Regions from separate parts of the Thermoanaerobacterium thermosulfurigenes genome, predicted to be linked through region 3. Evidence: riboswitches for the same ligand, from Rfam matches in the RefSeq annotation. Region 3 holds a riboswitch; each other region holds the start of a gene.
The links. Region 3 has a riboswitch for cyclic di-AMP ahead of HNR52_RS01590 (NAD/NADP octopine/nopaline dehydrogenase family protein). Riboswitches for the same ligand answer to the same signal wherever they lie in the genome.
Positions count from the first base shown of each region.

Region 1: linked by a shared signal. The riboswitch ahead of HNR52_RS08770 (C40 family peptidase) and the one ahead of HNR52_RS01590 (NAD/NADP octopine/nopaline dehydrogenase family protein) in region 3 are both predicted to bind cyclic di-AMP.
Region 2: linked by a shared signal. The riboswitch ahead of HNR52_RS09120 (C40 family peptidase) and the one ahead of HNR52_RS01590 (NAD/NADP octopine/nopaline dehydrogenase family protein) in region 3 are both predicted to bind cyclic di-AMP.

Region 1 covers NZ_JBPODR010000021.1:13,943-19,472, reverse strand. Annotated here, with positions in the region: gene HNR52_RS08790 (NusG domain II-containing protein) at 1-290, shown strand, start outside; gene HNR52_RS08785 (peptidoglycan D,D-transpeptidase FtsI family protein) at 317-1,978, opposite strand; gene HNR52_RS08780 (ATP-dependent DNA ligase) at 2,046-2,969, opposite strand; gene ku (non-homologous end joining protein Ku) at 2,972-3,781, opposite strand; cyclic di-AMP (ydaO/yuaA leader) riboswitch at 3,939-4,056, shown strand; gene HNR52_RS08770 (C40 family peptidase) at 4,062-4,742, shown strand; gene HNR52_RS08765 (sigma-70 family RNA polymerase sigma factor) at 5,010-5,530, shown strand, end outside.
Region 2 covers NZ_JBPODR010000023.1:4,522-10,051, forward strand. Annotated here, with positions in the region: gene HNR52_RS09110 (lytic transglycosylase domain-containing protein) at 85-672, shown strand; gene typA (translational GTPase TypA) at 693-2,516, opposite strand; gene HNR52_RS09120 (C40 family peptidase) at 2,667-3,362, opposite strand; cyclic di-AMP (ydaO/yuaA leader) riboswitch at 3,366-3,496, opposite strand; gene HNR52_RS09125 (AEC family transporter) at 3,685-4,605, shown strand; tRNA gene HNR52_RS09130 (tRNA-Leu) at 4,659-4,743, opposite strand; gene HNR52_RS09135 (nicotinate phosphoribosyltransferase) at 4,862-5,530, opposite strand, start outside.
Region 3 covers NZ_JBPODR010000003.1:34,557-40,086, forward strand. Annotated here, with positions in the region: gene HNR52_RS01565 (hypothetical protein) at 1-80, opposite strand, end outside; tRNA gene HNR52_RS01570 (tRNA-Met) at 332-405, opposite strand; tRNA gene HNR52_RS01575 (tRNA-Met) at 411-486, opposite strand; tRNA gene HNR52_RS01580 (tRNA-Leu) at 501-590, opposite strand; gene HNR52_RS01585 (methyl-accepting chemotaxis protein) at 1,425-1,943, shown strand; cyclic di-AMP (ydaO/yuaA leader) riboswitch at 2,215-2,338, shown strand; gene HNR52_RS01590 (NAD/NADP octopine/nopaline dehydrogenase family protein) at 2,447-3,547, shown strand; gene HNR52_RS01595 (cobalamin B12-binding domain-containing protein) at 3,544-5,196, shown strand; gene HNR52_RS01600 (N-acetylmuramoyl-L-alanine amidase family protein) at 5,320-5,530, shown strand, end outside.

The DNA of each region.
Region 1 (5,530 bases), on a different contig from region 3:
CGCTATCAAGAACTGGTACCAATGTTGTAATAGAAGTAAATGGTTCTAAGTACCAAGAATTGCCGCTGAATGTGGATAAAACAGTGACAATTCGTAATGGCCAGCATTTAAATGTCGTTGAGATAAAAAATGGGAAAGTAAGAATGAAAGAAGCCAATTGTCCAGATCAGATATGTGTTAAAACAGGCTGGATAGAAAAAGAAGGACAGCAAATAGTATGCCTCCCTAATAGAGTAGTGGTGAGAGTTATAGGAGGTAAAAAAGGAGAAGTAGACGACGTAGTATATTAAGTAGCCGCACATTTTAAAATGAACGGCTATTTTTTTATCATCATATATCTTAATGTGTTTGAAAGTATGTCTTTTACGACAGGTGCTGCGATTTCGCCACCCATGTGGCCATTTTTAGTAGGATTTCTTATGACTACTAAAACGGCTACTTGAGGGTTGTCAACAGGTGCAAATGCAGCGAAAGATGCTGTGTATTTCCCGGGTGAATAATTTTCAGTTGTGCCAGATTTTCCTCCTACAGTAAAGCCAGGTATTTGGCATGCTGTTCCTGTCCCCTCATCAACGACTTTTTTAAGCAACTCTTTCATTGTGTTTGACGTATCCTGCGATATAACCTGTCTTATGACTTGAGGTTTAAATTCTTTTATGACTTTATCATCTGATTTTATTTCTTTTACTATATTTGGCTTCATCAAGTATCCACCATTTATAGTTGCTGAAAAAGCATCTATCATTTGAAGTGGTGTTACTGCTATGCCTTGTCCAAAAGACATGGATGCAAGGTCAACAGGATGAACGTTTTTCTCTGGTATTATCATGCCAGATGCTTCACCCGGAAGCTGTATTCCGGTTGGACTTCCAAATCCAAAGGCGTTTATGTACTTGTACAATGTATTTAATTTAAGCCGTTCTACAATTATCTTCATGAATACTGTATCGCTGGACATTGCTACTGCTTGTGAAAAATCGATATTTTCCAATTTTGTCCAGCTATTTATCCTATGGCCTGATACTATGTAGTAACCAGGATCATAAAATTGCTCATTTGGCGTGACTAAAGATTCTTCTAATGCAGCAGATGCTGTTACTACTTTAAATACTGAGCCTGGTTCGTACAGATAAGACACAGCAGGATTTGACCATGTGTCGATGGAACTGACTTTATTTGGATTGTTTGGATCAAAATCAGGAAAATTTGCCATGGCTAAGATATCACCTGTCTTTGGATTCATCACGATTGCTGAAATGCCATTAGCTGGACTGTAAGTTTCATAAGCTTTTTCTATAGCTGTTTCTGCATATCCCTGAATCACTGAGTCGACAGTAAGGACTAAGTCATCGCCTTTTTCTGGTTCGTACAATTTTTCGGGGAGTCCTATGACATGACCTACTTCGTCAGTTGTGGCTACTTCTAATCCTGATATTCCTTTTAAATATTTATCAAACGAGTATTCTAACCCATAAAGACCGTTTCCGTCTACACCAGTGAATCCTAATGTCTGTGATAATAGACTACCGTCTGGATAGCTTCTAATGCTTGTATCTTCTACGTATATGCCTGCAAGGTTTAACTTTTTTATCTTGTTTACATTGTTCAATGGGACATTTTTTTTAAGGACAGTCCACTCAGAATTTTTATTGCTGAGAAGCTTATACAGTGAATCTTTTTTCATGCCTAATAAGTTGTACAGTTTGTCTGCGACTGCATCTGGATGTGTTATATTTTTAGGTGCAGCGTACACGTCGCCGCCGCTTACATTAGTGGCCAGGATATTTCCATTTGCATCGTAAATAATTCCTCTTTCTGGCTTTAATACTATCTTGGATGTTGTCTGATTTTTGACGGCCAGTGAATATTTTGGAGCCATTACAATCTGTAGCCATACAAGTCGTGCTACAAGACATGCGATTAAAAATAAAAATGTAATTAGTACCAGCAAAATGCGCTTTTTGTTTATTGATGCCAATTGAAAGTATCCCCCTTGTAAGTTTATAATTTTATTTTAAATCAATAATGTGCATATTTCAATTGGTTTACATGAATCTGCATTCGGTAGGTTTCACATCTAAGGCAAATTCTAAGAAAGACGGTGCTCTCATTTTGAAATTTTCTGACCATTCCATGAATTTAACCTTACATACAATAAAAGGCATTATCCATTGAACGTTGTTAATGGCAAGACCGTAAAATTCAGGGTTGACCTTAAGATCGTTGGCAACTTCTAAGAATGATGATAATTCTTTTTGCGATATTCCAGATTCTACATTTCCAATGTGCACAAGTTTGTCCTCCTCGTTGTAAAGACCCAAGACTAACGCTGTTTTATCTATTTTATACCCCAATATTACAGCGTTTAGTATTATGTGGTGTTTGAATTTTTGCCATAGACTACTTCTTTTCCCTAAGTAATATTTTGAGTCTGCTTTTTTAGCCATTACTCCTTCCAGTTGCTTTTTACCAGTTTCCGCAAATAAAGTTTTGCCTTGTCCAAATATATAATCAGATATCCTTATTAGATTGCCTTCACTGACGATTTTACTTAAAATTTCTTTGCGCTCAATCAGTGGGTAGTTTAATAGCTCTTTTCCATCAACATATATTACATCCCATGTTATAAATATTGCGGGATTGGATTTACTTAAAAGTTCTATTTTTAGTTTGTTTTGTTGGTGTTTTCGCATCATTATGTTTCTATAACTTGGTTTATTGTCTTTTAGAACGATTAGCTCGCCATCAAGTATGGCTTCATTTGATTTTAGACATTTATTTACTTCCATAAGTTCTGGGAATTGGTGGCTTATATCTACTAGCCTTCTGTCTTGAAGTTTTGTAGAAGATGAAAGAAATGCTATTGTCCTCGAACCATCCCATTTGATTTCATACACCCAACTTGGATCGTCAAATACATTTCCCGATATAGCCAGCATAGGAGAAATTTTTTCATCCATCAGGGACATCTTTATGCACCTTTTTTCTTTTTTGATTTTTTTGCAATGTTTTCTCCTTTTACTGATTCGATGCTGGCTTTTAATGCGCTTACAAGGTCCAGGACATTTTCTTCTTTTGGCGATTCAGGTATTTCAAATTTTCTATCTTGAATTTTCGACTCGATTATTTCGATCAGGGCTTTTCTGTAGTTGTCATCATATTTTTCAGGGGAAAAATCAGATGTCAGAGTATCCACAAGTTTTATAGCCATTTTCACCTCATTTTCGTGAAGATCTACATTGCGGATAGGTGGAAGCTCATTTGTACTTCTTATTTCATCAGGAAAGTGCATTGTTTCCATAACCATGTAGTTGTCATTGAAAACTCTTATGCAGGCTAAATCTTGCTTTGAGCGGATTACTACCCGCGCGACTGCTACACGGTTTAATTTCTTCATAGAATCTCTTAAAAGTACGTATGGTTTTGCACCTATTTCATCTGGTGCGATGTAGTATGTCTTATCGAAATATATGGGGTCTATTTGCCTTAAGTCTGTAAAATCGATAATATCTATCGTTTTAACTGTTGACTTTGGAATTCTCTCTAAGTCTTCTTCATCTATGATGACAAATTTTCCTGGTTCATATTCATAGCCTTTTACGATTTCTTCATCAGAAACTTCTTTATTGCACACAGGGCAAATCTTCTCGTATTTTATGGGTGATTTGCAGTCCTTGTGAAGCTGTCTAAAATGGATGGAGTTGTCTTCTGTGGCTGCATAAAGTTTTATGGGGATGCTGACAAGGCCAAAGCTGATGGCACCCTTCCACATCGAGCGCATTTTTTCACCTTCTTTCGATATTTATTAATTAGTATAACCATGAAAAACTCACAATCTTCAGGTAATTTATGGAATGTGGTTGACTTTGATACAATTTGCCTATATAATATTAATTAATTATTAAAAATATAAATTTTTTATTAAATTTATTAAAATAAAATAAAATATGCCTAATCGAAAGAGCGGGGGATATCTTTGGGGTGAATCCGCGTATGCGGTAGGGTTGCTCTTTACCGAACCCGTCAACTAACCTCGTAGGCATAAAGAGAGGATGAATGAGTTGAATTACAAAAAAATAGTGGCAACAGCGGTAGTGTCAATAACACTTATGCAAGCGCCAAGTGCATTTGCAATGGAGCTTTTGAAATACGGTTCAAGAGGACAAGCGGTGGTTAGCTTGCAGCAAACGTTAAACAGGCTTGGCTATAGCACAGGTGGTATTGACGGAATATTTGGCAGCAAGACAAAAAGCGCAGTGATCGCACTGCAGAGAAGGTACGGACTATCTCCTGATGGAATTGTAGGACCAGCTACAGAGGCAGTATTAAATAGGACGACTGTAACTGGCGTTTCATCAAGGGGTGGTTATGAGCGCCCATCAAATTTTGACATAGTAAGTATTGCAGAAAGATATCTTGGAGTACCGTATGTTTTTGGTGGTACTACACCTGCAGGTTTTGATTGCTCTGGATTTGTTCAATACGTGTTTAGGCAAGCTGGAAAAAGCATCGGCAGAACTACGTATGACCAGTATGCAGGTGGTAGAGCTGTAAGCTTATCTGATCTTCAGCCAGGCGATATATTGTTTTTCTCTACATCAGGCGGTGGTCCTACACATGAAGGTATATACATAGGAGATAATCGTTTAATACACATGAGCGATTCCCTTAATAAGGCTGCTATTGCGGATTTTAGCGGTTGGTTTAGGACGTACTATATAGGCGCAAGAAGATATTATTAAAATTTAAAAGAGAGCATCTACATAGAGGCGTATATGTTTTTTTGATTTAACATATGCGCCTCTTTTATTTTTAGAAATTAAATAAAGTCTTAAATGGAAATCTTTGTTTTGTTGACAAGTAATGTCACAAATAACTGATTATTATAAATTTTCTACATTGACTTTTTATAACTCGCAATTACCAAAACGTTTGTTCGTTTAATATAATTAAAGCACAGTGCTGCACTGAAAGGGACCGGTCCTCACTTTATGTGAGGTGTGTAGTAGATGATAAGTTATAATGAACTGTGCTTTAAGGCTAAAAGTGGTGATAAAGATTCTGTCCATGAGATTTTAAAAAAGTTTAATCCTCTTTTGATAAAATTAGCAAAAAAGTTTCCATACGACAGTTTTGATGATATGCTTCAAGACGGAAGAGAAGTGCTTATTGCTGCTATCCATCAGTTTGATGAGAAAAAAGGCAAGGAATTCATAGCATATGGCAGTATGCAGCTTAAATTTTATTTTTTAAATGCTTATAGAAAGAAAAAATCTTTTCTCTCTTTGAATGCAAAGGCAGATGAGGAGGAAAATGAGATCATCGATTTGATAGAGAGCGATGAACTTACGCCAGAAGAAAAATTTTTTAATGATATCATGAGAAAGGATTTAAAGGAAGCTTTGAATGGCCTTACTGGAAAGCAGAAAAACATAATAATGCTTTACTTTTTCGAAAGGAAGACACTTGTTGAAATATCAAAAGAGTTGGGAGTGGGATATCAGAGTGCTGTAAAACTTAAAGACAGGGC
Region 2 (5,530 bases), on a different contig from region 3:
TGAGACTATATTCTCATTTTTTAAAACAAAAAAGGATTTTTAAATTTTATGTCGAATTATAAAAAATATAGGAGGTTTTTGAAAATGGACTATGTAGATTCAATCATCGAAAGCAGATTTAGCGATATACAATCGCGATTGCCTGTAAAAATAAACCTGGTGGATAAAAGCAATTCATTTCAGGACATCTTAAATGAATTGATAAGCGAAGGCACCACTTCAACTGAAGATATAAAATCAGAAACAATTGATTTTAGTAATAAAACGCCAGATATGACTGGCGTATCAAAAGACAAAATAGAAAGCTATATAAATGAGGCTTCAAAAAAATACGGCGTCAGCAAAGATTTGATAGATGCTGTCATAAAAGCCGAATCAGACTACAATCCTTATGCTGTATCAAGTGCAGGCGCAATGGGCCTAATGCAGTTAATGCCGTCAACAGCACAGTATTTAGGTGTAACAAATCCTTTTGACCCAGAAGAAAATATCGATGGTGGAACAAAATTGCTAAGCCAACTGCTTAATAAGTACAACAATACCGCATTAGCTTTAGCAGCATACAATGCAGGAGAAGAATCTATAAATAAATACAATGGCATACCACCATATGAAGAAACCATAAACTACATAAGCAAAATACTAAATGACACATCCGATGGTTCAAAATAAAAAAGGGGTCATACCCCCTTTTATTGTTTATATTTAGCATTTTTATACCTTTGTTGCGTACTCAATATCTTTTTTCTAAGCCTTATGCTTTTAGGCGTAACTTCCACAAGTTCATCGTTGGCGATAAACTCCAAAGCTTCTTCAAGCGACATTTCTCTAACTGGTGAAAGCCTTAATGCCTCATCTGCAGTGGCAGAACGCAAATTAGTAACATGCTTTTTCTTACAAACATTGACATCTATATCATCACTTCTGGAGTTTTCACCAACTATCATACCTTCGTACACTTCGACGCCTGGACCTACAAAAAGAGTTCCTCTTTCTTGTGCATTGTAAAGTCCATAAGTCGTTGTAGTGCCAGCTTCAAAAGCCACTAAAGACCCTCTCGATCTTGTAGGTATATCCCCTTTGTACGGTTCATAGTCATAGATTATAGATGTCATTATCCCATTTCCCTTGGTATCAGTAAGAAATTCAGAGCGATATCCTATGAGGCCTCTTGTCGGTATCTTAAATTTCAGCCTTAATGTACCAGGTTTTAAAGTATGCATATCCATAAGCTCTCCTTTTCTTGAGCCCATCTTTTCCATGACTACACCCATGTAATCTTCTGGTATGTCAATAGTAACAAGCTCAATAGGCTCGTGCTTGACACCATTTATCTCCTTTATAATCACAGATGGCTTAGATACCTGAAGCTCATATCCTTCACGCCTCATAGTCTCTATCAAAATGGATAAATGCAACTCGCCACGTCCAGATACTTTAAATGCTTCTGTCGTCTCCGTCTCCTCAACCCTTAATGCTACATTCGTTTCAAGCTCTTTAAAAAGCCTTTCTCTTAAATGCCTTGATGTCACGTATTTGCCTTCCCTACCTGCAAACGGACTCGTATTTACGCCAAATGTCATCGAAATGGTTGGCTCTTCTATTTCAACAAAATCTACAGCCTCTGGCTTTTCTGGATCGGCTATCGTCTCTCCAATCTCAATGTCGCTTATACCTGATACAGCTACTATATCACCCAACTTAGCATCATCAACCTGTACTCTTTTCAAACCTTCATATTGATACAGATTGCTTAATTTAACATTTTGCACAGACCCATCTCTCTTGCATATTGCCACATTTTCACCTGATACAATTTTACCTCTAACCACTTTTCCAATAGCGATTCTCCCAATGTAATCATCATAGTCAAGTGTGGTAACAATAAGCTGCAGCGGATCATCTATATTACCTTCTGGCGCCGGAATCTCTTTTAAGATAGTATCAAAAAGAGGACGCAAATCTACTGATTCATCCTTTAAGCTTAACTTAGCAATGCCTTCTCTGGCAGAAGCATATACTACAGGAAAATCAATCTGATCATCATCAGCACCAAGCTCAATAAAAAGATCGAGGACTTCATCAATGACTTCCTCTGGCCTTGCATCAGGTCTATCGATTTTGTTAACAACTACTATAGGTTTTAAATTAAGCTCTAAAGCCTTGCTTAATACAAATCTGGTTTGAGGCATTGGTCCTTCAAAAGCATCTACAAGCAACAATACACCATCAACCATTTTTAATACCCGTTCTACCTCACCACCAAAATCAGCATGCCCTGGTGTATCAACTATGTTTATCTTTACACCATTATACCTAATAGCTGTATTCTTTGAAAGAATAGTTATTCCTCTTTCTCTTTCTAACTCATTTGAATCCATTACTCTCTCTTCGACTTTTTCGTTCTGCCTAAAAATGCCGCTTTGCTTAAGCATACCGTCTACTAAAGTTGTTTTCCCGTGATCAACATGCGCTATTATAGCTACATTCCTTATATCGTCCCTTACAAACCCCATTTAGGTTAACTCCTTCCACACAAATGCAAATTTTATACAATATATAATGATATATTAATATGCCTAAATAGTCAACAAACTATAAAATATCGCCTAAAAAATGCATCAAAAAAAGACACATGAAAGTGCCTTTTTGTCGTTATATTTAGTTTACTGTATAACCCTTCTGGCTGCAGCATAGTGAGTGCTGTAGTAATCTTCATATAAAGAGCTTGTCATGACTTTTCCAGCACCAGATGAAGCGTGCATAAACTGCCCATTTCCTATGTATATCCCAGCATGGTTTATTATGCTGCTCCCTAATGTCTTAAAAAACACCAAATCACCAGGCTGCAAATCTGCTCTATCAACGTAAGTTCCTACTGTAGCTTGAACATCAGCAGTCCTTGGCAAACTAATACCGACGCTTTTAAAGACGTATTGAGTAAAACCAGAACAATCAAAACCCGATGGAGATTCACCACCGTAAACATACCTTGTTCCTAAAAACTCTTTACCAAAATCGATCAGCCTTGAGGCAATGCTTCTATCAACATCACCCCTTGACACCGTACTTGAAGACCTTAATGAAAGGTACTTTCCATATATCCAGCCTACAGTCCCATCTGAAAGCTTTATGTTGTACCAGCCATTATCCTGTCCAATCACTGTAACCACATCGCTATAATTTAACTGTGTGATAACCATTGACGACAAGTTTCCGCCATTTCTGACATTTACACCGTTTCCAATGACGACGCCACTTCCAAGATCTGCTGCATAAATATGTGTAAGCATCGAAGAACCTACCATAGTCATGCCGAAAACGGATACACCAAAAATAAATTTACCTAATTTGCTATTCATAGCTAATCTCCTTCCTTTTGCCTCCGGAGTTAGTTGACGGGTGCGGGATAGAAGGTACCCCTACTGCATATGGCAGATTAACCCCAAACATGAAAAATCCTCCGTACCTAAATAGGATTCGGCAAGATTGCTAATATGTACAAGTTTCTTTTATTTTATCAAAAACGATTAATAAAGTCAATGTTTTCATAATAATTTTTTAAGATTTTTTTAATAAACTCTTAATATATTTTATAAAAAATTTATAAATTTGTTACAATCTCTATAAATAAGAAGCTTGTTGTAGTATAATTTTATTTGATATACGAAAAGGAGGATATGAATGAGTCAAATAGTCATACTTCAAAAAATCGCAATAAGCATCATCATAATATTTTTCGGTTACGCAGTAAAGAAAATGAAATTTCTACCTGCAGAAACGGGAAAGGTAATAAATAGTTTTATCATATACATAACATTACCTGCCAGCATCGCAAAAGTTTTCTTGACTACAAAAGTAAATACAAACTTGTTCGTTTTAACATTATCAGGCTTTGCTTTCGGCTTCATCACTTTTCTTGTAGGCTTTTTAGCCTTTAGAAACGCAAATTTAAAAAGAGAAACAAAAGGCACTTTAATTATATCTCTCTGCGGATATAACATAGGTCTTTTCGCTTTCCCGTTTATCCAACAAATTTACGGCAACAATGGTCTTTTGCACATTGCCATGTTTGACATGGGAAATTCATTTAACGTCTTTGGAATCGCATATATCGCTGCATATGTATTTTCTCAAAGTGATAAATTAGATCTAAAGAAAGTATTTAAAAAGATCTTGTACTTTGTGCCTTTTGATACGTATATAATAGCCTTCATATTGAATATCATAGGTATTAAATTCCCAAGCTTAATCGTTAACCTGGCAGAACAAATTTCAATGCCTAATACAACATTGGCTTTGTTTGTAATAGGATACTTTCTTGATTTTAATTTAGAAAAGGATGAAATTTTATCGCTACTTAAAGGACTTGCCATTAAATATGCACCAGGCATAGCATTATTTTTTGTCTTGCCTCTGTTTTTCAATACCGCATCAATGACAATTAAAACCATAATGTTAGGAACTATCATGCCAACAGCGCTTGTAGCAGTCATATATTCTGATGAGAGAAATCTAAACACCAAACTTGCATCGATCTTTATAACGACAACGACGATTGTTGCGATTGTATTCATGTCAATTATAATGGTAAAGTGGCATTAAAAAAAAAAAGCCTTTTGAAAGGCTTTTTTTATGTAAAATATTTATTTTCATTTTGGTGCGGAGGGCGGGACTTGAACCCGCACGGAAAACTCCATACGCCCCTCAAACGTACGCGTCTGCCTATTCCGCCACCCCCGCGTCACAACATCGTTAGCACATTAGTTATTATATAATGTTTTTTTGTTTGTGTCAATACCTTTTTGTATAAATTGCGATTCATTTAGTATTATACAGACAAGCATAGATTCATGTCTGTCTATATTATCCTCTTTAATTTTGCATTCTCTATCCTTCCGGGAATTCTACCTCTTTTAGCAATAGGTTTTCCTTCCACTTCTTTAATATCCATCGTCATATCTATAGGAGATGCATCTGATATATAACTACCAACACCAAATGCATCTGCACCGCTTAATGCAAGCTCTTTTATCCTTTCTGGTGTAAGCCCACCAGACACAATGATCTTGACATTGTCAAACCCTTTTTGGTTAAGCCTCTGCCTAAGCTCATACACAAGGCTTGCTGTCACACCCCCTCTTTCCGATGGCGTATCCAATCTTATGCCATACAACCTATCTCCTAAAAATTCAGCCACTCTCAATGATTCTTCAATTTCATCTTTAAATGTATCTACTAAAATAGTTATTTTCTCATCTTTAGGCGTTATCTCACTGTAAGCCTTTGCTACAGTAAGAGTGTCGCCAGCTATCAGAAAAGCCGCATGTGGCACTGTGCCCTTTGGTTCACGGCCTAAAAGCTTTGCTCCCAATATACAGCTAGCATCATCAGCACCACCTATAAGGGCGGCCCTTTCCATGACAGGCGCCACTGCAGGATGCACATGTCTTGCGCCAAAACAAAGTAAAGGCTTGTCTGGAATAACTTCTTTAAGCTCTCTTGCTGCAGTAGCCCATCCGCATGAACT
Region 3 (5,530 bases):
AAATCAGTTATTGATTTATTTAAGTTCCCTATATTATTGCTAATTTTTTCTAACAAAAAAAGAATTTTTTCTTCCTCCATCAACAAAAACCTCTCTTTAGTCCAAAATTTTTCCCATAGATTCATTCTAATTTATAAATTTTATAAATTCAATAGTATTTAAGACTCATTTTAAAGATTTTTGTCATGTTGATTTAATGTATTTAATATGCTCATCTTATATTAAAAAATATATAAAAAAATCACCCACCTTTTTAGGCGAGTAATTATACTTATTCGTTTTGACTATATGTTTTTTTAAAATCATCAAAACCCTGATTTTATTGGTTTAGTAGCGGCGAGTGGAGTCGAACCACCGACACTGCGGGTATGAACCGCATGCTCTAGCCAACTGAGCTACGCCGCCATATTTGGTTGCGGGGGCAGGACTTGAACCTGCGACCTCCGGGTTATGAGCCCGACGAGCTGCCAACTGCTCCACCCCGCGATGTACTATTCAATTGGTGCCGGAGACCGGAATCGAACCGGTACGGGCTTTAAAGGCCCGCAGGATTTTAAGTCCTGTGCGTCTGCCAGTTCCGCCACTCCGGCAATCACATCAACCAGCGACATCATTAATTATATTACATAAAGGACTATTAGTCAATACCTTTATGCCATATTATTCGGTGTAGATTACAATAAAATTTTGACATATTTGATAATGAAAGTGGCCAATGGTAATCAATTGTTTTTTTATTCAATTTATAAAGAAGGAATTAGAGGAATTATGCAGAATATATTTATATAAAGTTGTTGCATAAGGTAGTAATTTGTCGTCTACATTGGATAGTACAAAAAACACAGGATATCGACGACGTTTTAGGGATTTAACTTTTAAGTTTTATCAGGAGGGAGGGGTATGTGTGAAATTATAAAAAATGATGGCTTGTCATTGGTTTAATTTTTATAAAAAAGGTGGTTTTACAAAAGATGTGAACGAATGTTTTTAGATTACCTATAAGGGATCGAAGAATGTTAACTAAATTTGACAAAAGTCGTTAATTCTATATAATTTATTATAGCGCTTTATGAGAAGTTAAAAAATTAACGAATTAAGGAGGACTAAAATTGATAACCATATCTAAAGATGAGATGCTTGACTTTTTTCATAAATTAACAACTTTTTTACCATTACTTTTTGAGGATAGTGTATCTTTTGCCATTGTAGATAATGAAAAATATTTAGAGATAAAAAATTGTGATGAACTTCCTATTAATGCAAAAGTAGGTGATGCAATTCCAGAAGGTGGTGCAGCTTTTGAAGCCCTTAGAACTGGAAACTACATCATAAAAGATGTACCAAAAGAAGTATATGGAGTACCGTTTAAATCATATGCTATCCCTATAAAAGATTATGATAATTCTGTAATTGGGGTTTTACTTATGGGGAAAAGTTTAGAAAAAAGACATAAAGTATTGTCACTATCCGAAAATCTGGCAGCATCACTTGAGCAAATATCTTCAGCTATCCAAGAGGTTTCCTCTGGAGTCGAAATTGTAGTTAATTCAAATACTAAGATATTAGAAGAAGTAAATAAAGCTATTGAAAATACAAAGGGCACTGATGATATTTTAAAATTTGTTCAAAATATTTCTAAACAAACAAATTTATTGGGATTAAACGCAGCCATTGAGGCCGCAAGAGCTGGTGAAAAAGGCAAAGGCTTTAGTGTGGTTGCTGAAGAAATACGAAAGTTATCTAATACCAGCAGTGAATCTATAAGTAAAATAGACTCAGTATTAGAGAAAATACAGGAATCTATAAAAAGTATTTCTGACAAAATAAATGAATCAAGCTCATTTTTTGAGACACAAGCTACCGCATTTGAAGAAATTAGTTCTTCCATAGAGGAATTAAGCGCTACTTCTCAACTTTTAGAAGAATTAGCAAGGAATTTATAGGACTATAAAAGCAGTACGGATTTTCGATTTGCTCAAATCGAAAATCCGTATTTATAAAGCACCTCTGTATATATTTGCAGAAGTGCTTTATTTTTATAGAGGCAATAATTTGCTTCTATATAGTTTAATTTCAAACAAATATTTCATGAATTTCAATCCATATTTTTATGATTTGCATATTTTAAAGACACATTTTTGTTACAAAATTTACATATTTTTAATATATTTGCAAATGGAATTTTGATATGGTATAATTTAATTAATTTAATAATATGCTATAACGCTGAATTCGTATGAAGCGGGGAAACCAATTTTGGGGTGAATCCATTTGTATGGAGGGGTTATCTTTCGATCCTAACCCGTCAGCTAACCTCGTAAGCGTTGAAAGAGGAGGAAATAGCATGAATATATTCGGTACAACTACCTTCTATTAGTTGCCGGGTTTCAGCTATAGATTTTCTCTATGGCTTTTTTAATACCCTAAAATAGAAGGAGGTTTTTAAATGAGATTACCTATTTTTTCTGTCATTGGTGCTGGCAACGGCGGTCAGGCGATGGCGGCACATCTTTCGTTGATGGGTTTTATAGTCAATTTGTACAACAGATCTCGTGAGAAATTAGTTCCTATTTTAAATAATGGTGGTATTCATCTTGAAGGCGTTGTAGATGGATTTGCAAAGCTTAATATGGTCACTGACGATATGGAAGACGCTATAAAAGATGCAGACATAATCATGGTGACTGTTCCTGCGTCTGGACACAGTGACATAGCTTATGAAATGTTACCACACTTAAGAAATGATCAGATAATAGTTTTGAATCCGGGAAGAACTTTTGGCGCTATAGAGTTTTATAACATTGTTAAAATTAGAGACGATATAAATGTGGTAGTAGCAGAGACTGATACGTTTATATATGCTTGCAGATCGAATAATGGCGTTTCAAAGATTTTCAGGATAAAAGATGTGGTCTCACTGGCATCTATACCGGCTTGGAAGGCTGATTATGTTGTTGATTTGTTGAGATTAGCTTATTCGCAGATAGTACCTGCTGAAAATGTTTTAGAGACTAGTTTAAATAATATAGGTTCTATCTTTCATCCAGCGCCTACACTTTTGAACTCTGCAAGAATAGAGACTACAGAAGGTGATTTTCAATATTATTTGGAAGGCATATCACCGTCGGTGGCTAAAATATTGGAGAGAATGGACAGGGAGAGAATAGCAGTTGCCCACGCTTTAGGTGTCAATGCTGTTACAGCGCTTGATTGGCTTAAAGATGCATACGGCGTTATTGCAGACAATCTGTATGATGCGATTCAAAAGACAGATGCTTATAGAGGCTTGCTTGCACCAAAAAATCTTGATTGCAGGTACATTTTTGAAGATGTGCCAATGAGTTTGGTGCCTATTTCATCGATTGGCAAACAATTAGGCATTCCTACTTATACTATAGATTCTATAATTCATTTGGCATCATGCATGCATGAAGTGAACTATTGGAAAATCGGGCGCACAGCAGGAAAATTAGGATTGGAAGGAAAAAGCGCAGCGGAGATAAAGGTAATGATAGAGGGGTTAAAGGAGGAGATCACTGTCGCATGAAAAAATATATTATTGCAGCTTCTATAGAAAATGATGTCCATGTTGCGGGAGCATATAGATTTTTGAAGATTGCAGAGCAGGAAGGGTATAAAGTGGATTTTTTAGGTCCTGCTACATCTATTGATAAGTTGGTAGATACAGTGCGTTTAAAGAAACCTGATATAGTAGGTGTAAGTTATAGACTGACTCCAGAAACACTGAAAACCATATTGAATGAGCTTAAAGATAAAATACGAAAATATGGTTTGAGCAATATTAGATGGATATTTGGAGGCACAGAGCCCAATTGCTTAGTTGCAAAAGAGTCAGGAATATTTGAGGAAATTTTTGATGGAACTTTTGGCGATGAGTACACAATTTCATACCTAAGAGGAAAGAAAGCTTCATATAGTGAAAAAGAATATGGTAGAGATGTGATTGAAAGGATTGAGAAAAGCTATCCGTATCCTATAATAAGGCATCACTTTGGATTGCCTTCGTATGATGATACACTTGAAGGTGTAAGGAGGATTGCGGAAGAAAAAATTCTCGATGTGATATCAATAGCGCCTGACCAAAATACACAAGAGCATTTTTTTGACAAAAAATATAAAGCATCACTTGATGGGGCAGGTGGCGTGCCTATAAGGACTGAAGAAGAATTCAAAAAACTTTACGATGAGTCAAGGCGTGGAAATTATCCGCTGCTTAGATGTTACAGTGGGACGAATGATGTCTTTAAAATGGCTCAAATGCTTAAAAACACAATAAACAATGCATGGGCAGCTATACCCCTTTGCTGGTACAATGTACTAGATGGCAGGGGGCCAAGAGAAGTAGAAGAATCCATTAGAGAGAACCAGATGCTGATGAAGTGGCATGCTGACAGAAATATACCTGTTGAGGTAAATGAAGCACACCATTGGGGGCTTAGAGATGCACATGATGCCATATATGTGGCGGCAAGCTACATTGCAGCATACAATGCAAAGAAGATGGGTGTAAAAAACTATATAGCTCAGTTTATGTTCAATGTGCCGCCAGCTACATCGCCCAAAATGGATCTTGCAAAAATGCTGGCATCTATAGAGCTTGTGGAGAGTTTGCAGGATGATAACTTTAGAGTATATAGACAGGCAAGGGCAGGGCTTGCAAGTATGCCGCAGGATCTTTTTGAAGCAAAAGGGCAGCTTGCTTCAAGTGCATATCTTTCAATGGCTATAAAACCTCACATATATCATGTTGTAGGTTTTTGTGAAGCACATCATGCAGCAACGCCAGATGATATAATAGAAAGTGTGAAAATCACAAAAGCCGTGATAAACAACACTTTGCGTGGTATGGCGGATTTCACTAAAGATCTTGATATTTTAAAGAGGAAAGAGGAACTAATAAATGATGCGATGGTAATAATCAATGCCATAAATGATCTTAATACACTATGCAGTGATCCGCTGTCAGATCCACATACACTATCGTTGGCGATAAAATTGGGCATTTTAGACGCACCGCATTTAAAAGGAAATAAAAGCGCAAGTGGTTTGCTGACTACAAAGGTTATAAATGGTGCATGCTATGCCTATGACTATGAAAACAATAGGATTATTAAAGAAGAAGAAAGAATATATAACATAATTCAAAATTACCAAAAACTCATAATCGTAGCTTAAAAAATAGTTATTATCGGGTGTATACACAAAATATACATCCGATTTTTTATGTTTTCTATATAAATTTTTTTTGTGAAAAACATATTATAAGGAGAGGCAAATACAATAGGAGGTGATGAATAATTGTTAATAGTTGTAGATCCTGGCCATGGTGGTTCTGACAGTGGCGCTATAGGATATGGCTATTTTGAAAAAGATATAAACTTAAGCGTATCTCTTAAATTGAGGAACGTCTTAGAAGCAAACAATGTAGATGTAATTTTGACAAGAGATAAAGATGTAACATTGGGGCTTAGCGAAAGGTGCGATATTGCCAATAAAAACAATGCAGATT